Regions from separate parts of the Promicromonospora aerolata genome, predicted to be linked through region 1. Evidence: riboswitches for the same ligand, from Rfam matches in the RefSeq annotation. Region 1 holds a riboswitch; each other region holds the start of a gene.
What was found. A riboswitch is a leader RNA that binds a small molecule or an ion and turns the genes downstream of it on or off. The one in region 1 is predicted to bind cyclic di-AMP.

Region 1 (7,109 bases):
CCGAGGACGCGGCGGGTACGTCATGAACGACACCGGACACCACGAGCGTGAGGAGCGGGTCATGAACAACGACGAGCAGTTCGTGGAGATCCTGCGCGACCGGGTCGGCCGGGTGGCGCCGACCATCGACGTCGACGTCACCCACGTGGTCCCCGCCGCACGACGACGGCGGGCCGCGCGGGTCGGCGGTGCCACCCTGGCCCTGGGACTGGTGCTCGGCGGGGGCGCCTGGGCCGCCATCACGCAGGAAGCCCCCGGGACCGCCCTGCCCGGCGGCTCGATGACGCTCGAGGTGGAACCGTCGCCGGATCCGAGCGGACCACCCTCGACCTCGAGCAACGACGACCGGCCGAGCGACGAGGGCGAGCCCGTCGAGAACTCCGTCGTGGTGCCCGACCTCACCGCGATGACCGTCGAGGACGCCGGGGTCGCCTGCGAGCAGGCACATCTCACCTGCACGGTCGTGGACACCACGTCGGACACGGTGCCGGCCGGGACCGTCATCTCGTCCGACCCAGCGGCCGGCACCCTGGGCACCTGGGGCTCCATCGTGACCCTCCAGCTCTCCACGGGTCCCTGACCTGGCGGTTCGCCACGGGCCTCCGGACGTACCGGCCGCTCCGCAGCCGCGCGTAGCCTGGGGCCCGTGGCCCACGCGTACCGCACCAGCACCCGGGTAGAGGCACCCGCCGACATCGTCTGGCAGGTGCTGTCCGACGTCGAGCGCATGCCCTCCTGGACCAGCTCCATGACCAGCGTGACCCTGGTCCGGCCGGCGGCCAGGATTGCCGTCGGCTCCCGCGTCGAGGTCCTGCAGCCCGGCCTCCCCCAGGCCACCTGGGAGGTCGACGGCCTGGTCGAGGGCCGCGGCTTCTCCTGGTCGAGCACCACCCCTGGTGTCCGCACGGGCGCCGCGCACCAGGTCGCACCCGTGTCCGACGCCGCGTGCGAGGTCACCCTGGTGGTCGCGCAGAGCGGCATGCTCGCCGGGCTGACGAACCTGGTCCAGGGCTCCAGGGCCCGAGAGCTCGTCGACACGGAGCTGGCCGACCTGAAGTCCGAGTCCGAGGCCCGCGCCCGGGACAGGAGCTGACACGCCGCCGGAGACCGGCGTGTCGCAACATTTCTTTTCCCCTTTTTTGTGCCGTCCGGATGTCCGTCTTGCCCTTCACAATGGCCTCTTACGCTGGCAAAAGGCATCTGGTCGAAAAATTACGCGCGTTCCAGAGAGCCTGATACTTCACGACAACTGTTATCTGATCGAGACAAGGTCGTAACCCGTATGTAGCGTCGGATCCGTTGTGCCACCGGAGGCACGACCGTGGGCCCCATTCCCCAGATCGGTACGGGCCCGCGCAACCGGCGACTTGGAGAACATCGGTGAGTACCACCGTCCGACGCGGTCGACACCGCGCCGATCATGCTCCTAGCACTCCCCTGATGACCGTGACCCGTACAGCAGCCCGTTCGGGTGCACTGATCGCGGCATCGTCCGGACTTCTCGCGACGGCGTTCGCACCCAGCGCACACGCCGTCATGGGAGACGGTTCGAACCGCTTGGCAAGCGTCGACATGACCGCACTGACGCAGGACGCCCGCAAGGAGCTCGCGGCGGCGCCGGCGGTACAGGTCGCGAACGATGCGAAGCTCCGCATCGAGAGCAAGGCCGTCAAGGTAACCCCCGCTCCCGAACCAGAGCCCGAGCCAGAGCCCGTCGTCGAGGCCGGCACCGAACCCGAGGCGCAGGCCGAGCCGGCCGCGGCGGTCGAGCCGGCCGAGCCGGCCACCCCGGACTACGCGTCCGACGGGTCCATCGGTGCCCAGGCCGTGGCGATCGCCATGCAGTACCTGGGAATCGCCTACACGTACGGCGGCGAGTCGCCGGGCACGGGCTTCGACTGCTCGGGCCTGATCAAGTACGTGTACGCCCAGCTCGGTGTCCCGCTGCCGCACTCGTCGTCGGCCATGGTGTCCTCCGGCTACCAGGTGACGTCGCCGATCCCCGGCGACATCGTGTGGACCCAGGGGCACGTCTCCCTCTACGCGGGCGACGGCATGGTGGTCGAGGCCGCCAACTACGGCACACCGGTCCGCCACACCGCCCAGTGGCAGGACTACGCGGTCTACATCCGCCCGTACTGACCGGCACCCGTTTGCTGGCCGGCACCCCTTGCTGGCCGGCCCCCTTGGCTGGTGGGTGTGCTCGTGGCGCCTCGGACGAAGGTCTCGTCGCGACGAGCACGCCCACCGACCGGAGGCCGGTAGCAGTCTCAGGCCCAGGCCTGCGAGAGCTCGTCCTCGGCTTCCTCGCCGGTCTTCCGCTCCGCCTCGCGCGAGAGCCGGAGGGCCGCGATGGTGGCGCCGAGCAACAGGGCGACCACCCAGGCGCCGAGCTGGTGCCCGTCTGGCACGATCGCCGCCGAGGCGAGCTCGTTCCAGACGATGTCCGCTGCGACGAGCGGGTTCTCGGTGAGCTCGGACCCGGGCCAGATGTTCTCCTGCACGGCCAGGAGGGCCGGCCAGGTGGCCTGCAGGACCCACACGACGGCGGCGGCGGGCAGCCAGCCCAGGAGCTCGATCGGCTTGCTGTCCACGGCGAGCCCGAACGCGACGCCCAGGGCCACCGCGAAGAGCCACCACGTGCCGGTGGGGGACACCGCGTTGCCCGGCAGGAGGCCCCAGAGCCAGCCGTCGACGAGCACCACCGGCAGCGCCAGTGCGAGACCACGCAGGGGCGCAGGGCCGAGCGCGGTCAGCAGGCCGGCCGCCAGACCGACCGATCCGGCGACGCCTGTGATCACGAGCATCCCGAACGGCGCACCGTCACCGGGCACGCTCCCCCGCAGCGCGAGCCACCAGGAGGTGCCACCGGTGGCGGCCATCGCCAGCACGGTGCCCACGATCGCCGCGGCGGCCCCCGCCCTGGCCGACGCCGGGATGCCTGCCGTGGCGCCCCCGAGGAGGCCGCCGATCAGGGCCATGACGACCAGGCCGGCCACCGCGTCGTCGGCGGTGTACGGGAGGGGCAGAAAGCCTGCGCCGCCCACCGCTGGACCGCCGACAAGGCCGGTGACCTCGTACAACGCCTGAAGCAGCCAGGGGAGGAAGCCGCAGAGCCACCAGGCGGCGGCACTGATGAGAAGCACCCACCAGGCGGAGATGCGGTACGCACTTTCGGCCATGCCGCCGAACGGTAGCGGATGTGTGTGATGCCGGTCATAACCACTCAAGACCGGAACGGCGTAAATCTGCGCCTTCGTGGGGTCAGACCGTAATGCGTAACCCGATCGTGACTTTTTCCGTGAACGTGTGTACTTTGACTTCTGCTCCCCCGCAACGGTGGAGCCGTGAGCCGGACGCCGAATCCTGTCACCGGTTCATGACCAGACGTTCGAGACAGGAGCGGGGGACCCACTTCCCGGGTGACAGCACGATCGTCACCCTCGGGGTGAAGCCGGACGGAACCCCCCAGTAGCCGTGCGGCCGGGTGTGTACTCCTACCCGAACCCGACAGCTGACCTCGCAGGCGGTACAGGAGACATTAGGTGACGAACTCCATCCGCGGCCGGCATCGTGACAGCCGGCCGGCCATGACACCACTGACCATCCTTGCTCGTACCGCCACGGAGAACGCCGGCACCGTCGCCCGCCGCGGCGCCATCGCCGCAGCTGCAGGTGGCGTTCTGATCTCGACCATCGCGACGACGGCCCACGCGGCCCCGGCGATGGACCTCAAGACCGACGTGAAGACGGCGAAGCTCAACTCGGTCGACCTGAACTCCCTCACCGCAGTGGCCAAGCAGGCCGTCGTGAACTCCCCCACCGTGACCGTCCCGGCCGACGCAAAGATGCCGATCGAGATGGAAGCCCTGGGCACCTCGTCCGACGCGGACGGCAAGACGGGTAGCGGCGAGGAGGGCGAAGGCCCTGCCGTCGTCTCGGTCGACGCACCGGACCCCGTCCCGGTGGGCCAGCAGGCCATCAATATCGCCTTCAACTACCTCGGCATCACGTACGTGCTGGGCGGTAACTCGCCGGCCGAGGGCATGGACTGCTCGGGGCTGATCCAGTACGTGTACGCCCAGCTCGGCGTGCCTCTGCCGCACCAGTCCACCGCCCAGCTCAACTCGGGCTACCAGGTGACCACCCCCGAGCCCGGCGACATCGTCTGGACGCCCGGCCACGTCGCGCTGTATGCGGGTGACGGCATGGTCATCGAGGCGTGGGCCGCCGGCATGCCCGTGCGCTACACCGAGATGTGGCAGAACAACCCGACGTTCATCCGCGTCGTCTGACGTGGTCTGAGTCACCGGCGCGCGAGCGCCGTAGCAGTGCACCGCGAGGCGTCGCCTCCGTGCCGGGTCACCGTCCGGCACCGGAGGCGGCGCCGTTCGCGTGCCCGGGTCGATCACCGGCTCATGTGACGTCGGGCTCGGCCCGGCTACTCCGCCTCCGGCCAGCCGCAGCTGTCCCCGATGAAGTCGTACAGGGCAGCGCGCGCGGCGTCCGGCATCGGCACGTAGAACACGTGCTGCGCCGTGCCGTCGACGCTCGCCAGCACGGGGAGGAACGTGCCGCGCTTGTCCTCGCCCACGGCGTGCGCGTCACAGCGGGTGGGCACCACCGGAAGAACGATCTCGCCGGACCGTTGCCCGTCCAGCCTGCGCCCCGTCCAGCCCGCGGCGCCTCCGCGGGTGTCGGGGTTGGTCAGGAGGGTGGTCTCGGTGACGTGGTCGATCGTGACCTCGGGGCCGCCGTCGACCGGTTCGACCCGCACGGTGACGAACGCCGTCAGCTCGCCGTCGCGCATCTCGACCGGCACGTCGGGCTGCACGGCGAGTCGCACGCCGGTCTCCACCGCTGCCCGGGCACAGTCCACGGCGTGGTTGCGGGCGAGGTGCCCGGCGGTGTCACGCACCTCGCGGACCGTGAGGTCGGTCGCCGGACCGTGGTCGTCGCCCTCGCCCAGGGCCACCGTGATCGTGGCGGACGGTGTGGCGTCCGGTTCCGGCTCTGCGGGCCCTGCCGGGAACCCCGTGCACTCCGCCTCGCCCAGCCCGACGTAGACGTCCCGCGTCGCGCCCGGCCGCAGGGTACGCGGGCGGTCCTTGGTCTGGTGCGACGGCCCGAACCCGTCGGCGTGCAACGCCCCGGCCAGGAGCGTCATCGTCCGGTCCGAGCCGTTGGTGACCGCCAGGAGGATCTCGCGGTCGGCGTACTGCGTACGGCCCTGCTCCACCTCGACGCTGAGGTGCGGGCCGACGTCGTCGGGTACCGGGCCCACGGTGGACGACGGCGGCCGTGGGCCGCCCGCCGCACACGAGACCGCGGCCGCACCGGTCAACGACGCCAGGAGGACGACGATGACGGCGCGGCCGCGGGATGCTGCGATCAGGCCTTCTTGCGGCCGAAGATCGCCTGGACGATCAGGATCACGATGATGGCGCCGACGACCGAGGTGAGCCATGCCGACCAGGACCAGAAGTTCTCCATCAGGTCGACGTTGAAGATGAGGCCGCCCAACCAGCCGCCGAGCATGGCGCCGAGCACACCGAGGAGCAGGGTGAGCCAGAAGCCACCCGGCTGCTTGCCCGGGATGACGATGCGGGCGATGACGCCGGCGATCAGTCCGAGGATAAGAAAGGCCCAGAAGCCCATGGTGTGTTTCCTCCAGAGTGGTTTGACTGCTTGCGCACCACCCCAGCACCGATTGAACGAACGCGCCACCGGACCCGCCGAATCAGGCGCATATCCGGACAATGCGCCCGGTGAATCGGCGGACCATCGGCGCGCTACAGTTCGCCCGGGCAAGTGCGAGAAGTGGTACCGGAGCGTGGCCTCCGGGCACGTGACGGACAAGGGGAGTCGATGAACCAGGTGATCGGCGCGGAGGCCGAGCCGCGGACGCTACGGGGCAGGGTCCGCATCCTGCTCGAACGCACGTGGTTCAGCCGCCTGGTGCTCAGCGTCATCCTGGCGAACGCCCTGGTGCTGGGTGCGGAGACCATGGTGACGGGGACGGCGCTGTCCGTGCTGCACACGATCGACCACGCCATGCTCGTCTTCTTCGTCGTCGAGCTGCTCCTGCGGCTGTTCGCCAACGGCCGGCGGTTCTTCACCGACCCGTGGAGCGTGTTCGACCTCCTCGTCGTCGGTGTCGCGTTCCTGCCGGCCAGCGGTTCGCTCTCGGCGCTCCGTGCGCTCCGGGTGCTCCGGGTGCTGCGCGTGATCACCGTGGTGCCGTCCCTGCGCCGCGTGGTCGACGGCCTGCTGCGCGCCGTACCCGGGATGGGTGCCGTGGGCGCGCTGCTGATCCTGGTCATGTACGTGTCGGCCGTCATCGCCACCGGACTGTTCGGCGAGACCTCCGAGGAGTACTTCGGCAGCCTCTGGATCTCGCTGTTCACGCTGTTCCAAGCCATGACGGGCGAGGCGTGGCCGGACATCGCGCGCGCGGTGATGGTGGCCCACCCCTCCGCGTGGGTCTTCTTCGTGCTCTACATCCTGGTGGTCAGCTTCGCGGTGCTGAACCTGTTCATCGCCGTCATCGTCAGCGGCATGGAGGAGATCACCGACGAGGAGCGCAAGGACGACGAGCAGAAGGACGAGCGGCTCGACGCCCTGGCCGAGCAGAACCGCGAGATCCTCGCCGAGCTGCGCGCGCTGCGCGCGCTGCGCGCGACGGTCGGCGAGGACCGTGCCGACTCCTAACGGCGTGGAGCCACCACCACGTTGACGAGGCGGGGCGGCCGCACCACGACGCGCAGCACCGGCCGCCCGCCGACGGCCCGCGTCACGGCCGGACGGGCCAGCACGGCCCGCTCCAGCTCGGCCGCCGCGATGTCCGCCGGCACCGACAGCCGGTCCCTGACCTTGCCGTCCACCTGGACCACTCCCTCCACGTCGGCCGTCACCAGCAGCTCCGGCTCCACGGTGGGCCATGGTCGGCCCGCCACCGGCGTCGTGTGCCCCAGGCGCTCCCAGAGCTCCTGGGCCGTCTGCGGCGCGAACAGGCCGAGCAGCACCGCCACCGCCTCGACCGCCTCGCGGTAGACCTGCTCACCGTCCCCGTCGGCCACACCGGCGCCGGCCGACCCAGCCCGCCGCAC
Region 2 (7,109 bases), 1.8 Mb from region 1:
GAGTACGCGCCGTTCGTCGACGGCATCCGCGCCGCGTACCGGCCGGCCGACGCGTGAGCGTGCCCGCAGGTTCCGAGTCGATGCGCCAGAGCACCCGCGACCGCCACGACGAGCTGCTGTCGCTCATCCGCAGCGGCACCACCCGGGTGGAGGACCTGGCGGAGGCGCTCGCGATCTCCGAGTCGACGGTGCGCCGCGACCTCGCCCGGCTGGGCGCCGAGGGCCTCGTCACCCGCACCTACGGTGGCGCGACCTCGGAGTCGAGCTTCCACGAGCGGGCGCTGGCCGAGCGGATGCGGGTCCAGCTGCCCGCCAAGGTGGCGATCGGCCGGCGGGCGGCCGAGCTCGTGCCCGACGAGGGAACGATCTTCGTCGACGCGGGCTCGACGACGGGTCAGCTCGCGGAGAACCTGCGCGGACGGGACGGGCTGACCGTGCTGACCCGGGGGCTCGAGGTCGCTCTGCTGCTCGCGGGCTCGCCGGGTCTCGACGTCGTGGTGGTCGGCGGCAGCGTGACCACCAAGAGCCACGGTCTGGTCGGGCCGCTGACCACGGGGGCCCTCGAACGGTTCATGGTCGACGTCGCGTTCCTCGGCGTCGACGCCGTCGACCCGCTGGACGGCGTGGGGGAGGCCACCGCGCTGGAGGCGCAGGTCAAGGAGGTCGCCGCCCGGCGGGCCCGCCGGACCGTCGTGCTGGCCGACTCCACCAAGCTCGACCGGGGCGCGGTGCCCGCGTGGGCGCCGCTGCCGGCCGGCTGGACCCTCGTCACGGACGGACGGGACGAGGAGGTGCTGCGGCGGTACCGGGGCGCGGGGGTCGTGGTGGAGACGGTCGAGGCCGAACCGCAACTTACCGAGCACTGAGCCGGACCACCATGCGGTTGCTGCCAGAACAACGGCGTTCCTGGCAGCAACCGCATGGTCGTCGCGGGCCGGCCGGCCGGTCGACCCCGTCAGTCGGCGGCGAGGAGCGCGGCGACCGTCGTGACCTCGATCAGCGGCGCGTACAGCCGCATGACGTCCAGCGCCCGCTCGTGGTCCTCCGGTGTCGACCCGGCGCAGGCGTCCGCGACGACCAGCACCCGGCGGCCCGCGTCGGCGGCGGCGAGCGCCGTCGAGATGACGCAGCAGTCCGTGGCGACGCCGGTCAGCACGAGCTCGCCGGCGGAGCGGGTGGCGGCGTCCAGCTCGGGTCCCCACTTGCCGAACGTGGTGCGGGTGACCACGGGCGCCCCGGCGGCGGCGACGTCGGCCAGGTCGGTGATCTCGTACAGCGGGTCGTCGGCGGGCACGAGCGCGAACGGCCACTGGTCGAAGTAGGCGCGCCAGGCGCCGTCGGGCGCGGTGGGGGCGACGTACCGCGTGAGGACCGTGCGGTCCGCGAAGGCGGGGAGCAGGCGGCGGGTCCCCGCGAGGGCGGTGGGGTAGTCGGGGGAGGCCCACGGGCTGGGCGGGCGGGCGAAGACGTCCTGCATGTCGATCACGACCAGCGCAGCGTCCGGCCCGGGCGGCACCACGACGGCGTCGGGCACCGTCATCGCTCCTCCTGGCGGCGTACGACGCGGGCGCTGAGCAGGAGCGTGCCGGCAAAGCCGATGGCCAGGGCGACCAGCACGCCGAGGTTGGCCCATCCCCAGTTCCCGTCGACCCCGCCGAGCGGACCCAGCAGGTAGCCCTGCCACGCCAGCCACGGCGCGTAGGTGTTGGTCACCAGGCCCCAGCCGACGGCGGTGCCGGCCAGCACCAGGAAGACGGCGGGCCAGTTCACCGACCCGTACCGGCCGGCGGCGTCGTAGAGGTCGGCGTCGGCGTAGTCGCGGCGCCGCAGCAGGATGTCGGCGAGCAGCACGCCGCACCAGGCGGCGACCGGTACCCCGAGCGTGATGAGGAAGCCCTGGAAGGGGCCGATGAACGAGTCGGCGACGAACACGACGTAGACGGCGCCGACGATCATGAGCCCGCCGTCGATCGCGGCCGCCACCCAGCGCGGTGCGGGCAGCCCGAGAGAGAGCAGCGCGAGTCCGGAGGAGTAGATGTCGAGCGCCGCGCCGCCGATCAGGCCGGCCAGGGCCACCACGACGAACGGGATGAGGAACCAGGTGGGCAGGAGCGTGGAGAGGGCCCCGATCGGGTCGGCGCCGATCGCCTCGTTCAGGTCGGGGTCCGAGCCGGCGAGCAGCAGGCCGAACACGAGCAGCACCACGGGGGCGAGCGACGCGCCGAGGGTGGTCCAGCCGACGATGCGGGGGCCGGAGGCGGAGCGGGGCAGGTAGCGGGAGTAGTCGGCGGCCATGTTGACCCAGCCCAGGCCGAACCCGGTCATCATGAACACGAGCCCGCCGATGACCTGTGGTGCGCCGCCGGCGGGGATCGCGGCGACGGTCGCCCAGTCGACGTGGTCGGCCACCAGGATGATGTAGACGACGGTGAGCACGGCCGTGAGCACGGTGATGATCACCTGCAGCCGCATCACGAGGTCGAACCCGAAGACGCCCGCTGCCACCACGATGCCCGCCACGACCACGAGGGCGACGACCTTGGTGACGGTCCCGCCGCCCCAGCCGAGGGCACCGAGCACCGTCGACGTCGCGAGGGTCGCCAGCGCCACCAGCACCGTCTCCCAGCCCACGGTGAGGATCCAGGACAGCAGGGAGGGGAGCTTGTTGCCGCGCACGCCGAACGCCGCCCGGGACAGCACCATGGTGGGCGCCGAGCCGCGTTTTCCGGCCAGCGAGATGAAGCCGCAGAAGAGGAACGACGCCACGATGCCGACGATGCCGATGACCACCGCCTGCCAGAACGAGACCCCGAACCCGAGCAGGTAGGAGCCGTAGCCCAGCCCGAGCACGGACACGTTGGCCGCGAACCAGGGCCAGAACAGGCTGCGCGGTGACCCGCGGCGCTCGGACTCGTCGATGGTGTTCAGGGCGTTGGTCTCGACCGCCGTGGGGACGCTCATGGCGGTGATCATGCCATCCGGCCCGGGGTACGCACGAGGGCCCGCACCGTGCCGGTGCGGGCCCTCGTGGTCTTGCTGGTCGAGCGGGGCGTCCGGCTCAGCCTCAGTTCATGTCGGCTGAGCCTGCGCTGCGCCTCCGGCTCAGCCTCTGTTGATTTCGGCTGAGCCTGCGGCTCCGCTCCGGGCGCGTGCCTCGTTCCTCGGCCCGCACCCTGCGCTGCGCCTCCGGCTCAGCCGACGCGGATGAAGGTCGGGCTGTCCTGCCAGATCTGCGACTCGTGCACCGTCTGGCCGGGCACCGGCGCCTCGATCTGCATGTCGCCGCCCGCGTAGATGGCGATGTGGCCGGGGCTCCAGATGAGGTCGCCCGGCTGCGCCTCGGCAGCCGAGACCACGGTGCCCGCGTAGCGCTGCTCCGAGGAGGTGCGCGGCAGGTCGATGCCGACCTGTGCGAACACGTAGGAGGTGAAGCCGGAGCAGTCGAACCCGGCCGGGGTGTTGCCGGCCCAGACGTACGGCACGCCGATGTACTGCCGGGCGATGGAGACGACGTCGGTGGCGGCGGCCGGTACGGCCTCCTCGACGACCTTCTCCACGGGCTCGGGGGCAGGCTCCTCGACGGGCTCGGCCTCCTCGACGACCTCCTCGACGACCGGCTCGGGCTCCGGTACGGGCTCCGGCTCGGGGGCCGGCGTCACCTTGATGGTGCCGGTCTCGAGCGTGAACTTGCTGTCGGCGGCCACCTGCACGGCCGGTGCCGTGGTCACGGCCTCCGCGGCCGCGGCCTGGGTGACCGAGGTCTGCGAGGTCTGCGTCAGCGCGTCGACGTCGACCGTCGCCGTGCTGTGGTCGGCCACCGGTGCGGCGTCGGCGGGGACGCTGAGCAGGGTGACGACCAGGCCGGAGCCGGCGGCGACGACGGCGCCCCGACGTGCGGCACCGGAGATGCCCCGCGCCGCGGCACGGGTCAGGGGGGTCAGCGGGGTGATGGGTTTCCGAGCAGCACGATGGCGCCCAGGCGTGCGAGTAGTCACGTGGTTCTCCTGACGCCTACGAGGTGAGCTGTCGGATTCGGATCGGAGAATGACCCGGCCGCGGTACTACCTGTGCGGCTTCACCCCAAGGACACCGATGGTGCCCACTTACGTGGTTCCCCCGTCCCTGTCATCCGGTCAGTGCAGATCCCGCGGCGGTGACAGGGCTCGGCGTCCGCCTCGAGTGGTCGCGGCCTTCCCGCGAACCGGAGCGACGGTAACCCCGATCGGCCCCAAAGTCACAATCGCATTACGGCTGTCGAGACGGTCAGTGTTCGCCTTGACCGGATTGTCCGACATGAGATACGTCACTCGGCTATCTCCGGCCGCACGTTGTGATTGGCCGCAAACAGGTTGTTCGGGTCGTACTGCCGCTTGACCGCCGCGAGCCGCGCGGAGGTCCGGGCGGGGTAGACGGCGGCCACGTCCTCGTCGGTCGTCGACCCGAGAAAGTTCGCGTACGCGCCGCTGAGGTGCGGCGCGAGCTTGTCCCAGAGGGCGTCCAGGCCCGGACGTGCGGCCTCGACGACGGGCTCCGGGCCGCCGACGATGGTGGCGACCAGCAGCTCCGCCCGGCGGTGCGCGTAGGCGGTGGCGTCGTCGGCGACCCGCGAGACGGCGCCGCCCAGGCTCCGGACGGCGATCGACGGCGATCCGGGTGACGTCCCCACCTCGGCAAGGATCTGCAGGGCCTCCGGCGCCGACTCCCGGTCGACGAACCCGTCGTGGCCGACCAGCCGGAGACCCGGCGGCAGCTCGCCGCCGTCGACCAGGACGTCGGCATAGGCGCGCGGCGCGACGTCGTCCTCCAGGACCGTGCCGAGCCGGCGGAGCGGGTCGACCGCCCGTGCCGCGAGGTCCGCGTCGTTGCCGTCGAACGCGACGTGGAGCTCGACCGGCGCCGCGTGGCCGCCGGCGAACGGGTTGGCCAGGTTCACGAGGGAGGTCAGCTCCTCGGGCGCCGTGCGCAGGTGGCCGGCCCAGCCCTGGAGCACGGCAGCGGCCTCCGCCGCCGGGAAGGTGATCTTGCCGAAGAAGATCTCCGTGGTCGGGTGGGCCACGAGCTCGAAGGCGGTCACGATCCCGAGATTGCCGCCACCCCCGCGGACCGCCCAGAACAGCTCCGGGTGCTCCTGCGCGCTCGCGGTCACCACCGACCCGTCGGCGGTGACCAGCTCCACGGCGACCAGGTTGTCCAGCGTCAGGCCGTGCTTGCGCACCATCCAGCCGATGCCGCCGCTCAGGGTCAGACCGCCCACGCCGACGCTCCTGGTATCGCCCGAGGAGATCGCGAGGCCGTACGGGTCCAGCACGTCGGCCACCCGGCCCCAGGTCGCGCCGCCGCCGATGCGCACGAGGCGGCGGTCCTCGTCGACGAGCTCGACGTCGGCGAGCGCGCCGAGGTCGATCACGGTGCCGCCGTCGTTGGTGCCGAAGCCGGGGAAGCTGTGGCCCCCGCCGCGTACGGCGAGCGGGACGCCGGCGCCGGCCGCGAACCGGACGGCCGCCTGCACGTCGCCGACGGTCCTGGGGCGCAGCACGGCGGCCGGGCTGCCGGCGACGAGCCTGGTCCGGCTCGCCGCCTCGTACCCGGCGCCGCCCGGCACGATGATGTCGCCGGCGAAGTCACGGCGAAGGGTCTCCAGCTCTGGGGTCATGACGTACCTCCTGCAGGGGACTGGTGCGCGAGGCACCGGACCCACAAGAGACGCCGGGGACCGGGTGAGTGTGACAGCGGGCCGGGTGACCCGCACCACACCTGCGTCGCCGACCACCGATCCCGGTCTGGCGACGACGCGGTTCGTCGGCCCGCACAACTGGCCCCTCGCCTCCTTGTCCGGCCGGACGAACACTGCGCGCGGGGCTTTCCCTAGCCTGACGCCATGACATCTCCCGACTCGCTCTCGACCTGGCTTGACGATCACTTTGCCGAGCTCGTCGGGCGCCACCAGGTGCCGGGCGCGAGCGTCGCGGTGCTGGTCGACGGCAAGATCGTCGACGCGGCGTCGGGCGTGCTCAGCACGGCGACCGGGGTCGAGGCGACCACCGACTCCGTGTTCCAGATCGGTTCCGTCACCAAGCTCTGGACCACGTCCCTGCTGATGCGGGCGGTGGACGACGGCACGCTCGACCTCGACGTCCCGCTGCGCACGTACCTCCCGGAGTTCCGGGTGGCGGACGAAGGGGCAAGCGCCAGCATCACGACCCGCCAGCTGTTGTGCCACACGGCCGGGTTCGAGGGCGACGTCTTCACGGACACGGGCCGCGGTGACGACGCGATCGAGAAGTACCTGGCGGAGCTGCACGGCCTGCCGCAGCTTTTCGCGCCCGGCGCGATGTTCTCCTACAACAACGTGGGCTTCGCGCTGCTGGGACGCCTGGTCGAGGTGCTGCACGGGATGTCGTACGACCGGGCCCTGACCGGGCTCCTGGCGGAGCCGCTGGGCCTGACCCACGTGGCGCCGAGCCCGTACGAGGCGATCCTGCACCGGGCGGCGGTGGGGCACGTCCAGGACCCGGATGGCGGCTGGACGGCGGCGCCGGTCTGGGCGCTGGCCCGGTCCAACGTCGCGGCGGGGTCGATGCTCGCGATGCGTTCGCGCGACCTGGTCGCGTTCGCGGGCATGCACCTGGCCGGTGGCCTGGCCCCGGACGGCACGCGGGTGCTGAGCGAGCAGAGCGTGGCCGCCATGCAGACGCAGCAGGTGCCGGTGCCGGACATCGGCGCGATGGGCGACGCGTGGGGCCTGGGGTGGACCATCTCCCGGGCCGCCGGCGGCACCGTCGTCTCGCACGACGGCGGGACGATCGGGCAGGCGGCGTTCCTGCGGGTGGTGCCCGGCGCGAACGTCGCGGTGGCGCTGCTGACCAACGGCGGGGACGTCTTCGGGCTCTACCGGGACGTGGTGCAGTACCTCACGAGCGAGCTCGCCGGCGTCACCCTCGCGGACCGCCCCGTCCCGCCGGCCGAGCCGGGCGCCGTGGACGACAGCCGGTGCGCCGGCACGTACTCCGACACCATCTACGACCTGGTGGTCAGCCGGGACGCCGCCGGCCGTGTCTGGCTCGACCGCACCCCCAAGGACGTGCTCGCCGAGATCGGCGAGCAGCCGT
Region 3 (7,109 bases), 1.5 Mb from region 1:
ATGGCCGACCTGGAGCCTGCGCTTCGGGATTCGGTCGTGACTGCACTACCATTTCAACCGCTGTGCCGGGAGGACTGCCCCGGCCTGTGCTCCGAGTGCGGAGCACGCCTGGCAGACGATCCCGGTCATCACCATGACGTAGTCGACCCTCGTTGGTCGGCGCTTCAGAGCATGCTCGAATCTACGAGCGTGTCGGACGAGACGAAAGAGAGCTAGCCGTGGCTGTTCCGAAGCGCAAGATGTCGCGCAGCAACACCCGTGCGCGTCGCTCGCAGTGGAAGACCACCGCAGCGACCCTCACCACCTGCCCGCAGTGCCAGGGCAACAAGCTGCCGCACACGGCGTGCCCGACGTGTGGCACCTACAAGGGCCGCACGTACCGCGACGCCCTGAAGACCGTTCACGCGGGCTGACGTGGCCAAGGGCGGGACGTCGCCGGCGAGGCCGGAACCTACCGCGCTGCTCGAGAAGCTCGGGGTCCATCTGGACCCCGAGCTTCTTGTGCTGGCACTGACCCACCGGTCGTTCGCGCACGAGGCCGGTGGCATCCCCACGAACGAGCGCCTGGAGTTCCTGGGCGACACCGTGCTGGGGCTGGTGGTCACGGAGGCGCTGTTCCGGCGGCACCCCGACCTGTCGGAGGGCGATCTGGCGCGCATGCGTGCGGCGACGGTGTCGCAGCGCGCGCTCGCCGCGATCGCGCGCACCCTCGGGCTGGGCAAGTACGTGCTGCTCGGCAAGGGTGAGATCCGCACGCGCGGCTTCGAGAAGGACTCGATCCTGTCCGACACGGTCGAGGCCCTGATCGGCGCCACCTACCTCTCGCACGGTCTCGAGACGTCGCGGGAGCTGGTGCACCGGCTCGTGGACTCGACGCTCGACGTCGCGGCGGGTCTCGGCGCCGGTCTCGACTGGAAGACGTCCCTGCAGGAGGCCTCCGCCGAACGCGGTCTGGGTTCCCCGGACTACATCGCGACGTTCGAGGGCCCCGAGCACGCGCGCGTCTTCCACTCGACGGTCGTGATCGACGGTGTCACCTACGGCTCCGGCTCCGGCAGCGCGAAGAAGCACGCCGAGCAGGGGGCGGCCGAGGAGACCTACCGGACGCTGCTGGAGAAGTTCCCGCTGTCCGAGCCCGAGGGCGATCAGGCGTCCGCCGTGCACGGCTCCGAGAGCAAGGCCCCGGCCTCCGGTGCCTGAGCTGCCCGAGGTCGAGACCGTCCGCGATGGTCTGGACCGGCTCGTCGTCGGCGCCGTCGTGCGTGACGTCGAGGTGTTCCGCGAGTACAGCGTGCGCCGGCACGACGGTGGTCCCGGCTCGTTCCGTGACCAGCTCGCCGGACGGCGGCTGAGCGCCGCCGTCCGCCGGGGCAAGTTCCTCTGGCTGCCGCTGGAGGAGGCTGCCACGGTCCAGCCCGTGCAGCCCGTGCAGCCCGAGCCGGTCGAGGCCTACCCCGCAGCGGCCCTGCTCGCCCATCTCGGTATGTCGGGGCAGCTGCTGGTCCGAGGGGCGGTGCTCAGCGGAGAGCAGACCCCGACCGCGGTGCTGGGCGACGAGCCGGGGCGAGCGACGGCCGCGGACGACTGGCGCCACCCGCACCTGCGGGTCCGCCTGCACCTGACCGGTGCGCCCTCCGGCGCGCGATACCTCGACTTCGTGGACCAGCGCACCTTCGGACACCTGAGCGTGCAGGACCTGGTGCACGACCACGTCCCGACCCGGGGGAGCGCGACCCCGCCGTCGGCCGTCCCGGCAGGGCACGGCTCGGACCTGCCCCTGCTGCCGGAGCCGGTCGCGCACATCGCCCGCGACCTGCTCGACCCGAACCTGGACCTGGACGACCTCGTGCGGCGGGTGCGCCGCCGTCGGACACAGGTCAAGCGCGCGCTGCTGGACCAGACGGTCTTGTCCGGCGTCGGCAACATCTACGCGGACGAGGCGCTGTGGCGCGCGCGGGTGCACTGGGCACGCCAGACGGACAAGCTCAGGGTCGCGGACGTGCGGCGGGTGCTGGACTCGGCGGCCGAGGTGATGCGTGAGGCGCTCGCCCAGGGCGGCACCAGCTTCGACGAGCTGTACGTCAACGTGAACGGGCAGTCCGGCTACTTCGACCGGTCGCTCGCCGTGTACGGCCGCGAGAACGAGGAGTGCCGCCGCTGCGGCGCTCTGGTCCGCCGCGACGCGTTCATGAACCGCTCATCATTCAGCTGCCCGGTCTGCCAGCCCGCCCCGCGCACCCGCACCCCGTAATCCTCGTTGAGTGCTGGCTATCTGTTGGCATGCGGCCCAATAGCCCGCACATACCCAGCACTCAACGGAGGGTCAGCGGGGGGCTACGTTGCGGAGGTCGCCGGCCGCCCGCCAGGTCGTGAGCTGGTCCGCCAGGAACCGCGCCGCGCGGCGCGGCCGCCCGCCTGCCACGTGCGGGGTGAGGATCAGGTTCGGCGCGTCCCAGAGCGGGGAGTCGGCCGGCAGGGGCTCGGTCTCCATGACGTCGAGCGCCGCACCGGCGAGCCGCCCGGACCGCAGGGCCTCCACCAGTGCCGCCTCGTCGACCGTCGCGCCGCGGCCGACGTTGACGAAGCGCGCCGACGGCGGCAGCAGGCGCAGCAGGCGGTCGTCGAGAATGTGCTGGGTGGCCGGGACGGCCGGCAGCAGCGAGATGAGCAGGTCGGTCTCGCCCAGGAGCGCGTCCAGGCCGGCGGCGTCCACCACGGGGTAGCCGGAGCGTTCGCCCGCCCGCGAGGCGACGCCCGTGACCTGCGCGCCGAGCGCGGTCAGGAGCGGCGCCAGCCGCAGGGCGATCGAACCGAAACCCCAGATCGTCACACGCGCGTCGTCGAGCGTGTACTCGCGGCCCGTGACGGGATCCGCCTGGGCGAACGCGATCTCCTTGGCCCAGCGGTGCTCCCGCTGCGCGGCCAGCGACGTGTCGAGGCGTCGGACCGACGCGAGGACCAGGGCCAGGGCATGCTCGGTGACGGTGTCGTCGTGCAGGGACTGGCCCGACGAGATGACCACGTCGGGGCCGAACCCGGCTCCCAGCGCGACGTCCGGCCCGGCGGAGAGCGTCTGCACCCAGCGCAGCCGGGGCAGCCGCCGGGCGGCGTCGGCGACGATCTTGGGCGGGCTGGACCAGGTGACCAGCACCTCGGCGTCCGTGTGCTCCTCGGGGATCGGGTCGTTCATCGCGTACGTGGCGACGACGTCGGGGCCGCCGGGAGCGAAGGAGGCTCCGGCGTCGGGCAGGAGCGCCGGGAAGTCGAGGTCGAAGGGCACGTCCGGTACGAGGATCTTCACGCCCGGGACGTTACCGGACGGTGCTCATGGACGAACGCGGTGCTCGCGGACGAGCACGGGGTGGGTCGCACCGGACGTCCGGTGCGACCCACCCCGTGGCCGGTCTGGAGAACTGTACGAGAAGCGGTCAGCCCGTGACGCGGATGAACACCGCGTTGTTCTGCCACATCTCGCCGTACTGCACGGGGGTGCCCTGCTGCTGGGCCTCCACGACCATGCCGTTGCCGGCGTACAGGGAGACGTGGCCGGGCGTCCACACGATGTCGCCGGGCTGGGCCTCGGCGGCGGAGACCTGGTAGCCGACGGTCGACATCGCGCTCGAGCTGTGCGGGAGGTCGACCCCGAGCTGGGCGTAGACGTACTGGATGAGTCCGGAGCAGTCGAAGCCGCTGGGGGAGGCTCCGCCCCACACGTAGGGCACGCCCACGTACTCGAGGGCCAGGTTGACGGCTTGCTGGCCCAGGCCGGAGGTGTCGGCGACGGTCTCGACGGCGGCAGCAGCCTCCGCCTCGGCGGCGGCCTCGGCCTCAGCGGCTGCTGCGGCCTCGGCTGCTGCGGCCGCCTCGGCCTCGGCCTTCGCCTTCGCCTCGGCCTCCGCCTCCGCCTCGGCGCGCGCCTCGGCCTCCGCCTTGGCCTTGGCCTCGGCGATGCCGGCCTCGGTCTCGGCGTACGGCGTCACCGACACGCGTCCGCGCTCGGCCCAGAAGTCGGCGTTCTGCGTGACCTCGACCTTGGTGACGAGGTTCTCGGTGAAGCCGGCCCGGGTCGTGGAGTCGACGGTGTTGCTGACCGGCGTCGCGTTGGCGAGCGTCGTCTGCGTGTGCGTCTCGGGGGGCGCCGTGTGGGCGGTCTGCGTGAAGACCGACGCCAGCATGCCGGACGTGACGACCGCGATGGCGCCAGTTCGGGCAGCGTTCTCGGCGGCGGTCTGGGTCAGTGCGGTGAAGGGGGTGAGCGCGGGGCCGTCGGCGCGGTGCCTGCCCCGGCTGCTGGGACGGTTTGCCTGGTCGTCCGCCCAGTCATGGGTGCGGTCGGTGAGTACGGTCACCAGTGATCTCCTCGGACGCCTACGAAGTGAGCTGTCGGGTTCGGATGGGGAGAGCGATCACCCGGCCTCGCAAGGAGGCTTCACCCCAAGGACACTCACGTGCCCGGCCTACTTGGTTCCCCCGTCCCTGTCACGTCGTAGCTGCTCAGATCCGGTGACAGGGCTCGGCGTCCGGACCAGGACCCCACCGTTACTGGCGAGGTGTCATGACCGTACCCGCCCATCGAGCAAATGTCACGATTAGGTCACATACCAACTTGTGATGGAACCTCGCTGGTAATCAGTGCCCCATGCGACTATGACGTGCATGCCAGATTCCATGCGTTCCCGGTACGACGTCGTCGTCGTGGGCGGCGGCCACAACGGCCTCACCGCCGCGGCCTACGCGGCCCGTGGCGGCCGGTCGGTCCTGGTCCTCGAACGAGCGGACCACGTGGGCGGCGCCGCCGTCTCGGCCCAGCCCTTCGCCGGGGTGGACGCACGGCTCTCCCGCTACTCCTACCTCGTCTCGCTCCTCCCGCGACAGGTGGTCGAGGAGCTCGAGCTCCCCATCACCCTGAAGCGCCGGCGCTGGTCCTCCTACACACCCGTGGCCGACGGCGGCCTCCTCGTCGACAGCCAGGACGACGCCGTCACGCGCGCCTCCTTCCGTCACCTCACCGGGTCGGACGCCGACTTCGAGGCCTGGGGGCGCTTCTACGCCATGACCGGCGAGGTGGCCCGACGCCTCGCGCCCACCCTCACCGAGCCGCTGCTCCCACGCTCGGTCGTGCGCGACCGGGTGGTCGACGGTGTGGGGGAGGAAGCCTGGCGCTCGCTCTTCGAGGAGCCCCTCGGTGCGGCGCTGCGCCGCACCTTCGCCGACGACGTCGTGCGCGGGGTCGCGGCCACCGACGGTCTGATCGGCACGTTCGCCGACGTCGACGAGCCGACCCTGCGGCAGAACCGCTGCTTCCTCTACCACGTCATCGGTAACGGGACCGGCGACTGGGACGTGCCGGTCGGCGGGATGGGCGCCGTCTCGGGCGCCTTGCGCGACGCCGCACTGGCGGCCGGCGCCACGATCGTCACCTCGGCGACCGTCACCGCGGTGGACCCCGGCACCGCGGGCGCGGAGGTCGCCTGGACCGACGCCGACGGACGCACGCAGGGCGTCACCGCGGGGCACGTGCTCGCCGGCTGCGCCCCGGCGGAGCTGGACCGGCTGCTCGGCGGCGAGCCCGCGGCGCCCGGCACCTCCCCCGAGGGCGCCCAGCTCAAGGTCAACATGCTGCTGACCCGCCTGCCCCGGCTGCGCGACGGTGTCGACCCCGTCGCTGCGTTCAGCGGCACCCTGCACGTCAACGAGTCCCTGACCCAGCTCCAGCACGCGCATGCACAGGCGGCCGCCGGGCAGGTTCCCGACCTACCGCCGAGCGAGATCTACTGCCACACCCTGACCGACCGGACCATCCTCGGCCGGGAGCTCGCCGCGACCGACGCGCAGACCATCACCCTGTTCGGCCTGCACATGCCGGCCCGCCTCTTCCGTGCGGACCCGGACGGCGCACGGGACCAGGCGCTCCGGGCGACGCTCGCGTCCCTGGACTCGGTGCTGGCAGAGCCGATCGAGGACGTGCTCGCGCTCGACGCCGACGGCGCCCCCTGCCTCGAGGTGCGCAGCCCCGTCGACCTGGAGGGCGACGTCGGGCTGCCGGGCGGGCACATCTTTCACCGGGACCTCGGCTGGCCCTTCGCCGAGTCCGACGACGACGCCGGGCGCTGGGGCGTCGAGACTGCGCACCCGCGGGTCCTGCTGGCGGGTGCGGGCGCGCGCCGGGGTGGGGGCGTGAGCGGGATCCCGGGCCGGGCGGCCGCCATGTCGGTGCTGACGGAGTAGGCGAGAACGGGGTTGTGTTCCTGAACGGTGCTCAGAGGAACACAACCCCGTTCTCGCCCGGTCAGCCTGACCAGCGCAGTCAGCGGATCTCGGCGCGCCGGAGCCGCCACAGACCGGCGGCGAACGGGGCGGCTATCCACAGTGCCGCCGTGAGGCCGAGCTGGGTCCACTGCTCGCCCGTGACGGTCTCGCCGAGCAGCGCGTACTGGGCGTGCGTGAGGTCGAGCCACGGCGCGGCGGCGCCGTACCACTCCACGGCCATGGCCAGCTGGCTGGACAGCGAGGGTACGACCAGCGCGAACAGGAGATAGCCCACCAGTGCGACGGACGACCGGCGCAGGATCGTGCCGAGCGTGAACCCGACGGCCACGCCGACGGCCTGGAAGGTGAACAGGTACAGGTGGTCGGCCACGGACAGGTTCCACACCGGCGCCGTCCCCTCGACCGCCGCGCTCAGCAGGGCCCCGCAGGCGGCCAGCCCGAACGTCAGTGCCGTCGCGACCAGTGTGAGCCCGGCCACGCAGGCGGCCTTGGCGGCGATCACCCGCCCGCGCCGGGGGACGAGCGTGAACGTGGTCAGCGCACCCCGCTGGCTCCATTCGCCCGTGACCGACAGCAGGCCCACCATCGGCACCAGCAGCCCGAGCGGGTAGGCGACCGCGTTGGCCAGGTCGGCATAGGTCGCCTGGAAGGGAGCGAACAGGACCAGGACCGCGACGGCGCCGACGGCGACCAGCGCGATGCTCACCAGGAGCCAGAGCGCGGACCGGGTGTCGGCCAGCTTGCGCAGCTCCACGTCGACGAGCCGGCGGAACGGGATGGGCGCGGTGCGCTGCGTGCTCACGCGGCGGCTCCTGTCGTGGTGGGGGCGGAGGGCGCGG
Region 4 (7,109 bases), 700 kb from region 1:
GCAGCTGCGCCAGGTCACCCTCACCTCGCGCGCGTTCGACCATGACCGGCTGGAGGAGTTCGCGCAGCGGCTCGTCGAGGTGGTCGGGCCGCTGACCACCGGCGGCGAGGACAGCGTCGTGGTGCCGATGAACACCGGCGCGGAAGCCGTGGAGACGGCGATCAAGGCGGTCCGCAAGTGGGGGTACGACGTCCGCGGCGTACCCGAGGACGAGGCGACAGTGATCGTCGCCGACGGGAACTTCCACGGCCGCACCACCACGCTCGTCGGCCTCTCGGACAACCCGACCACGCGGGACGGGTTCGGCCCGTTCGCCCCCGGGTTCCGGCGGGTCCCCTTCGGCGACCTCGACGCGGTCGCCGAGGCCGTGGACGACACCACGGTCGCGGTCCTGATGGAGCCGGTGCAGGGCGAGGCCGGCGTGCTGGTGCCTCCGGACGAGTTCTGGCCCGGGCTGCGCGAGCTCACCACCACGCAGGACATCGCCCTGGTCGCCGACGAGATCCAGTCCGGGCTGGGCCGCACCGGCACCACGCTCGCGTGCGAGCTCTGGGACGTGCGGCCCGACCTGGCCTGCCTCGGCAAGGCACTGGGCGGCGGGATAGTCCCCGTGTCGGCGGTGGTCGGCAAGCCCGAGATCCTCGGCGTCCTGACGCCGGGAACGCACGGCTCGACGTTCGGCGGCAACCCGCTGGCGTGCGCGGTCGGTATCGCCGCGCTCGACCTGCTCTCGACGGGGCAGTACCAGGCGCGAGCCGCGGAGTCGGGCAAGGTGCTCAGGGAGCGGCTCGACGCACTCGTCGGGCGGGAGCTGCTGACCGAGGCCCGCACCGTGGGCCTGTGGGCTGGCATCGATCTGGCCCCTGAGCTCGGCACCGGGAGGGAGCTGTGCGAGGCGCTGCTCGAACGCGGCGTGCTCGCGAAGGACACCCGCACCGGAGCCGTCCGCCTGTCGCCGCCCCTGTCGATCGTCCAGCCCGAGCTGGAGATGGCGCTGGACATCCTCGAGGAGTCCCTGGTGGCGCTGCGCGACGCCGATCCCGGCGAGACCGGCGAGACAGCCGACACGGGCGAGACGGCCGACACGGCCGGGACGGGCAAGATCGCGGACCGCACCACCGCCGGCGACCAGGACGAGCGCTCCGAACTGTCACCGAGCGCCGGCTGAGCGTAGGCTCCCAGGGGTGACCACTACGACGTCGTCCCACACCACCGCAACGCTCCCGGCCCTCCACGAGCTGCAGCAGGCCTACGCAGACCTTCAGGCCAAGGGCCTGAAGCTGGACCTCACGCGCGGCAAGCCGTCGGCCGAGCAGCTCGACCTCGCCGAGCCCCTGCTCGCCCTGCCCGGGATCGGTGTGCACGCCGACGACACGGGCACGGACGCGCGCAACTACGGCGGGCTGGACGGCGGGCTCGCGGTCCGCCGCATCTTCGCCGAGCTGCTCGACGTACCGGTGGAGCAGCTTCTCGCGGGAGGCAACGCGTCGCTCACGCTCATGCACGATGTCGTCACGTTCGCCGAGCTGTTCGGCTTCCCCGAGTCGCCGAAGCCGTGGGCGCGCGAGGAGAAGGTGCGCTGGATCTGCCCCGTCCCGGGGTACGACCGGCACTTCACCGTGTGCGAGGCCCTCGGCATCGAGATGATCCCCGTGCCCATGACGCCGGACGGTCCGGACGCCGACGCCGTGGCCGAGCTCGTCGCGTCGGACCCCACCATCAAGGGCATGTGGGTGGTCCCCACCTACTCGAACCCGGACGGCGCGGTCATCAGCGACGCCGTCGCCCGTGCTCTGGTCTCGATGCCGACCGCCGCCCCGGACTTCCGCATCCTGTGGGACAACGCGTACGCGGTGCACCACCTGACCGACGACGAGGTGACGAGCCCCGACGCCATCGCGCTGGCTGCCGAGGCAGGCCACCCGGACCGGGTGCTCCTCTTCGCGTCCACCTCGAAGATCACGTTCGCAGGCGCGGGTGTCGCGTTCCTCGGAGGCTCGCCGGCCAACATCGCCTGGTACAAGAAGCACCTGTCGGTGGCGTCGATCGGCCCGGACAAGCTCAACCACCTGCGGCACGCGATGTTCTTCGGCTCGGCCGACGGCGTGCGGGAGCACATGCGCAAGCACCGCGAGATCCTGGCGCCCAAGTTCGAGGCCGTGGTGCAGATCCTGACCGAGCGCCTCGGCGGGTACGACGTCGCGTCGTGGAACGAGCCCAAGGGCGGCTACTTCGTGTCGCTCGACGTGGCACCGGGTACGGCCTCGCGCGTGGTGCAGCTGGCCAAGGAGGCGGGGATCGCCCTCACGCCGGCGGGCGCCACCTACCCGTACGGCAAGGACCCCGAGAACAAGAACGTCCGCCTCGCGCCCTCGATGCCCCCGCTGGACGAGGTGCGCACGGCGATGGACGGCGTGGCCACCTGCGTGCTGCTGGCGGCCGCAGAGGCCGCCCACGTCGACTGACCTGTCAGCACCGCCCCGATGTGTCAGACCCTCAGGTCACTCCGGTGACCTGAGGGTCTGACACGTTCGAGGGCGCCTGACCGGTCAGTCGTTGCAGTGCTTGTTGACCACGAACACCGGGCACGCCGAGTGGTGGAGCACGGCCTGGCTCGTGGAGCCCAGCAGCAGCCCGCGGAACCCGCCGCGGCCACGCGAGCCCACCACCACCAGGTCGGACGCCGTGGAGAACTCCGTCAGCAGCTCGGCGCCCGTACCGTCCAGCACGATCCGCCGGATCCGCAGGCCGGGGTTCTCCGCCTCGTACCGGTCGACCAGCACGTCCATGCCCACCGCGATGTCGGCCAGCACCTGCTCACGGTCGATCGTGGACGGCAGCCACGCCAGCATGCCGGTGTTCCCCACGGGTACGCCGGTCACCGCCGTCAGCTCCGCGCCCCATGCGTTGGCCTGCACGATCGCGTGCTGCAGCGCACGCTCCGCCTGCGGCGACCCGTCCACGCCGACGACGATGCGGCGCACCTCCCGGATCTCGGCAGCGCCGGGCGCGACGGCGGTCGGTGTCTCTGCCGCACCGCCGGCAGCAGTGCCCGGCACGCTCCAGGAGACGCCTCGGTTGGCCTCCGCACGCAGCGGGACCACGACGACCGGGCACTGGGCGTGCGCGGGTAGCGCGGACGACACCGTGCCCAGGAGCCGCTCCGTGAATCCACCCCTGCCGCGCGTCCCGACGACGGCGAGCCCGTAGTCGGCGGACAGCTCCACGAGCACACCCGCCGCGTCGCCGGTGGCGACCTCGGTGGTGGCACGCACCCCGGCGTCGGCCACGCGGGCCTCGGCCTCGGCGAGCACCGACTTGGCGCCCTCCTGGATGGTCGTGTCGTCGAGGGCGGCGTACCCGCCGTCGAGCGAAGCGGCCGTGAACGACGGCAGGGAATAGCTGCACACGATGTGCAGCGACCAACCCACACGATGTGCGTAGGCGGTCGCCCAGTCGAGCGCATGCAGACTAGCGGCCGATCCGTCCACCCCGACCAGTACGACCTCGGATCGCGTCATCGCCAGACCTTTCTTCGCCCAAGCACCATTGCACTCCCAACGCTACCGGCGGCGGGCACGTTGTGGGTATCCGGAGGCATGACGACTGCAGAACGATGGCACGACAGAGCGCCTGCCCGATGGTCCGGACAGGCGCTCTGGCTGGTGGTCGTGCGCGGCTGGGGTCAGCCCATGCGGATGAACGTGGGGTTCGACTGCCAGATGGTGCGGAAGTCGACCACGGTGCCCGGCTTGGACGCGTCGATCATGGTGTTGCCACCGGCGTAGATCGAGACGTGCCCGGGGGTCCACATCAGGTCGCCCGGCTGCGCCTCGGACGCCGGCACCTGGGTGCCGTAGCTGGGCTGCGAACCCGACGAGTGCGGCAGCGGGATGCCCAGCTGGCCGTAGACGTACGCGGTGAAGCCGGAGCAGTCGAACCCGCTCGGCGAGGAACCGCCGGAGACGTACGGGACGCCGACGTAGCGGCTCGCGACGGAGATCACGGAGTTGCCGATCGCCGACGCGGGCACGTCCACGGACGCGGCCGTCGTGGTGGCAGCGGCCTCGGCAGCCTCAGCGGCCTCGGCGGCAGCAGCCTCGGCGGCCTCCGCAGCCTCGGCGGCGGCGAGCTCTGCCTGGTAGTCCTCGTTCTCGGCGGCGGAGACCACGGAGACCGCGGCCTTCTCCACGTTGAGCTCGGCGTCGGGTGCGACGGTCACGACCGGGGCGTTGGTCAGCGCCTGGCGGGCCTGCGACGTCAGTGCGTTGAGGTCAACCGAGTTCATCTTCGCGTGGCCGGCCTCGACGGGCGCGGCCTGTGCGGCCATCGCGCCACCGAAGGTCGAGACGAGAAGCGCGCCACCCGCGGCGGCGACGGCGGTACGGCGGCCGACCGCGGCGTTCTGGGCGAGTTCGGTGAGCGGAGTTACTGGTCGTCGCGCAGCCCGATGACGAGCGCGAGTCGTACGTGCAGTCACGTATTACCTCTCCTTGTACGCCTTCGAGGTCAGCTGTCGGGTTCGGGTGGGAGAAATCACCCGGCCGTGCAATCCCGAAGGAGTGCCCGGCTTCACCCCGAGGACGCACCCTGGCGCCCGTTGGTGGGTCCCCCGCCTCTGTCATGCGGTCGTATTGGACCCCGGCCGGTGACAGAGTTCGGCGTCCGTCCGAGGACCCCCACGAACAACTCCGCGGGAGCGGTCTGAACGTACCGGACCTCACCCTCAATGTCACGTTCCGGCAACGAATGCCATGACGTGTCGTACCTTGGGTGGCAGGTTTCCGACAAACCGGACGGTTCGGAACCGACTCAGGTGGTCGGCGAACCGGCTCAGGCGGTCGCGACGAAGAGGTGGCGGGCCAGGTCCTCACCGAGCTCCAGCGCCGTACCCGCGCCGTCGACCGTCACCGTGTAGGTGCCGTCGCTGTGCTCGGCGGTGATGCGCGAGCCGGGCACCAGGCCGGCGTCGGACAAGCGGGCGAGCAGCTCCACGTCGGTCTGCAGCGGCTCCGCGATACGGGTGAGGGACGCCGCGAGCGGCTCACCCCTGACCCCCTTCTTCGCCGCTGCCTCGAACGCCGACGGCAGCGAGATCACACCGCTCAGGAACGGCACGTCGGTATAGGCCTCACCGAGCTCCGACAGGCCCGGGATGGGGTTGCCGTACGGGTCGTGGTGCGGGTGGTCGAGCAGGCCCACCAGGCGCTTCTCCACGAGGTCGCTCATGACGTGCTCCCAGCGGCAGGCCTCGACGTGCACGTGCTCCCAGTCGAGCTTGATGACGTCGGTCAGCAGGCGCTCGGCGAGACGGTGCTTGCGCATCACGCGCATGGCCTTGTCCTGGCCCAGCTCGGTGAGCTCGAGGTGCCGGTCGCCGGTCACGATCACCAGCCCGTCGCGCTCCATGCGCGCGACAGTCTGTGACACCGTCGGTCCGGAATGCCCCAGGCGTTCCGCGATGCGCGCGCGCAGGGGCGTGATGCCCTCCTCGTCGAGCTCGTAGATCGTCTTGAGGTACATCTCGGTGGTGTCGATCAGATCCGTCACGTCAGCTCCCGTCATGCGCACAGCCGCCCAGTCGCCCTGGACACGTGCGGCCCGGGCGTCGGCCCAGGTTCTAGTCTAGTTCTGTGCCACTGACTATCCCGCCACACCTGCTGCCCACCGACGGCCGTTTCGGCTCCGGCCCCTCCAAGGTGCGCCCGGGACAGGTCGATCATCTCGTGGCGAACGCGCACGTGCTGGGTACGTCACATCGACGGGCGCCGGTGAAGGACCTGGTGCACCGCATTCGTGAGGGTGTCACGGAGCTGCTGGGCGCGCCCGACGGGTACGAGGTGGCGCTCGGCAACGGAGGCGCCACGGCCTTCTGGGACCTCGCCACCCTGTGCCTCGTGGAGCGCAGGGCGCAGCACGCGGCCTTCGGCGAGTTCGGCGGCAAGTTCGCCGCCGCGACGTCGCGAGCCCCGTTCCTCGAGCCCTCCCAGGTGATCGCGGCGGAGCCGGGCACGGTGGCCTACCTCGAGACGGCCGAGGGCGTGGACACCTACGCAACCCCGCACAACGAGACCTCCACGGGGGCGGTCGCCCCGGTGCTCCGGCCGGCCGGGTCCGACGGCGCCATCGTGCTCACGGACGGGACGTCCGGAGCCGGTGCGCTGCCCGTCGACCTCAGCCAGACCGATGCCTACTACTTCGCACCGCAGAAGGTGTTCGCGGCCGACGGCGGACTGTGGCTCGCCGTACTCTCCCCCGCTGCCGTCGAGCGCGCCGCGCGGATCGAGGGCTCGGGACGGTGGGTGCCGGAGTTCCTGTCGCTCACGACGGCCCTCGAGAACTCACGCCAGGACCAGACGCTCAACACGCCCGCCGTCGCGACGCTGCTCCTCCTGGCCGACCAGGTCGAGTGGCTGCTCGACCAGGGCGGGCTCGAGTGGTCGACGAAGCGCAGCGCGGCGTCCGCGGAGATCCTCTACTCCTGGGCAAGGGCCCGGGAGTGGGCGACGCCGTTCGTCGCGCGCCCCGAGGAGCGGTCACCGGTGGTCGGCACCATCGACCTCGCCGCGGAGATCGACGTCGACCGTGTGCTCGCGGACCTGCGCGCCAACGGGGTGCAGGATGTCTTCGCGTACCGGAAGCTCGGGCGCAACCAGCTCCGGGTCGGGATGTACCCGGCCGTCGATCCCGACGACGTCGCAGCGCTCACCGCGTGCGTCGACTACCTCGTCGAAACCGCCTGACCAGCATGATCACGTCCGCAATATCCCTTGGACGGCGGGTTCTGCCTATTGTCCGAGACAGAGGGACTCTGTAACGTTTCCGCAACAGAGGGAACCATTCGAGGGGCTGTTCAAACACCATGCCAGTGATCGACCACTTCACCTTCGGGATCGTGACGCCTCTGCTGGCGTACGCGATCTCGTGTACCGGCGCGGCGACGGGCCTCGCGTGCACGTCCCGAGCCCGAGCAGCTTCGGGCGGCACGCGCGCGGCGTGGCTCGTGTTCGGCGCCATCGCCCTCGGCGGCACCGGCATCTGGGTGATGCACTTCGTCGCCATGCTGGGGTTCTCCGCTTCCGGTGTGACCATCCGATACGACATTCCCC

Region 2: another riboswitch for cyclic di-AMP. It lies ahead of ACFSL2_RS09225 (C40 family peptidase); the one in region 1 lies ahead of ACFSL2_RS17035 (C40 family peptidase).
Region 3: another riboswitch for cyclic di-AMP. It lies ahead of ACFSL2_RS23510 (C40 family peptidase); the one in region 1 lies ahead of ACFSL2_RS17035 (C40 family peptidase).
Region 4: another riboswitch for cyclic di-AMP. It lies ahead of ACFSL2_RS20250 (C40 family peptidase); the one in region 1 lies ahead of ACFSL2_RS17035 (C40 family peptidase).

The regions. Positions count from the first base shown of each region.
Region 1 is NZ_JBHUHF010000001.1:3,824,196-3,831,304, forward strand. It holds gene ACFSL2_RS17010 (SigE family RNA polymerase sigma factor) at 1-26, shown strand, start outside; gene ACFSL2_RS17015 (PASTA domain-containing protein) at 23-580, shown strand; gene ACFSL2_RS17020 (SRPBCC family protein) at 647-1,093, shown strand; gene ACFSL2_RS17025 (C40 family peptidase) at 1,447-2,142, shown strand; gene ACFSL2_RS17030 (hypothetical protein) at 2,271-3,182, opposite strand; cyclic di-AMP (ydaO/yuaA leader) riboswitch at 3,348-3,544, shown strand; gene ACFSL2_RS17035 (C40 family peptidase) at 3,546-4,295, shown strand; gene ACFSL2_RS17040 (hypothetical protein) at 4,442-5,344, opposite strand; gene ACFSL2_RS17045 (GlsB/YeaQ/YmgE family stress response membrane protein) at 5,392-5,658, opposite strand; gene ACFSL2_RS17050 (ion transporter) at 5,869-6,711, shown strand; gene ACFSL2_RS17055 (class I tRNA ligase family protein) at 6,708-7,109, opposite strand, start outside.
Region 2 is NZ_JBHUHF010000001.1:2,033,631-2,040,739, reverse strand. It holds gene pdxA (4-hydroxythreonine-4-phosphate dehydrogenase PdxA) at 1-57, shown strand, start outside; gene ACFSL2_RS09240 (DeoR/GlpR family DNA-binding transcription regulator) at 81-866, shown strand; gene ACFSL2_RS09235 (cysteine hydrolase family protein) at 956-1,540, opposite strand; gene ACFSL2_RS09230 (purine-cytosine permease family protein) at 1,537-2,961, opposite strand; gene ACFSL2_RS09225 (C40 family peptidase) at 3,192-3,995, opposite strand; cyclic di-AMP (ydaO/yuaA leader) riboswitch at 3,995-4,149, opposite strand; gene ACFSL2_RS09220 (FAD-binding oxidoreductase) at 4,304-5,653, opposite strand; gene ACFSL2_RS09215 (serine hydrolase domain-containing protein) at 5,879-7,109, shown strand, end outside.
Region 3 is NZ_JBHUHF010000001.1:5,299,657-5,306,765, forward strand. It holds gene ACFSL2_RS23485 (YceD family protein) at 1-216, shown strand, start outside; gene rpmF (50S ribosomal protein L32) at 219-413, shown strand; gene rnc (ribonuclease III) at 415-1,200, shown strand; gene mutM (bifunctional DNA-formamidopyrimidine glycosylase/DNA-(apurinic or apyrimidinic site) lyase) at 1,193-2,251, shown strand; gene ACFSL2_RS23505 (NAD(P)-dependent oxidoreductase) at 2,324-3,301, opposite strand; gene ACFSL2_RS23510 (C40 family peptidase) at 3,429-4,349, opposite strand; cyclic di-AMP (ydaO/yuaA leader) riboswitch at 4,351-4,516, opposite strand; gene ACFSL2_RS23515 (phytoene desaturase family protein) at 4,648-6,228, shown strand; gene ACFSL2_RS23520 (ABC transporter permease) at 6,308-7,072, opposite strand; gene ACFSL2_RS23525 (ABC transporter ATP-binding protein) at 7,069-7,109, opposite strand, start outside.
Region 4 is NZ_JBHUHF010000001.1:4,523,846-4,530,954, reverse strand. It holds gene rocD (ornithine--oxo-acid transaminase) at 1-1,168, shown strand, start outside; gene ACFSL2_RS20260 (aspartate aminotransferase type Ic) at 1,185-2,465, shown strand; gene ACFSL2_RS20255 (universal stress protein) at 2,550-3,521, opposite strand; gene ACFSL2_RS20250 (C40 family peptidase) at 3,686-4,480, opposite strand; cyclic di-AMP (ydaO/yuaA leader) riboswitch at 4,483-4,657, opposite strand; gene ACFSL2_RS20245 (metal-dependent transcriptional regulator) at 4,834-5,550, opposite strand; gene serC (phosphoserine transaminase) at 5,634-6,743, shown strand; gene ACFSL2_RS20235 (MHYT domain-containing protein) at 6,863-7,109, shown strand, end outside.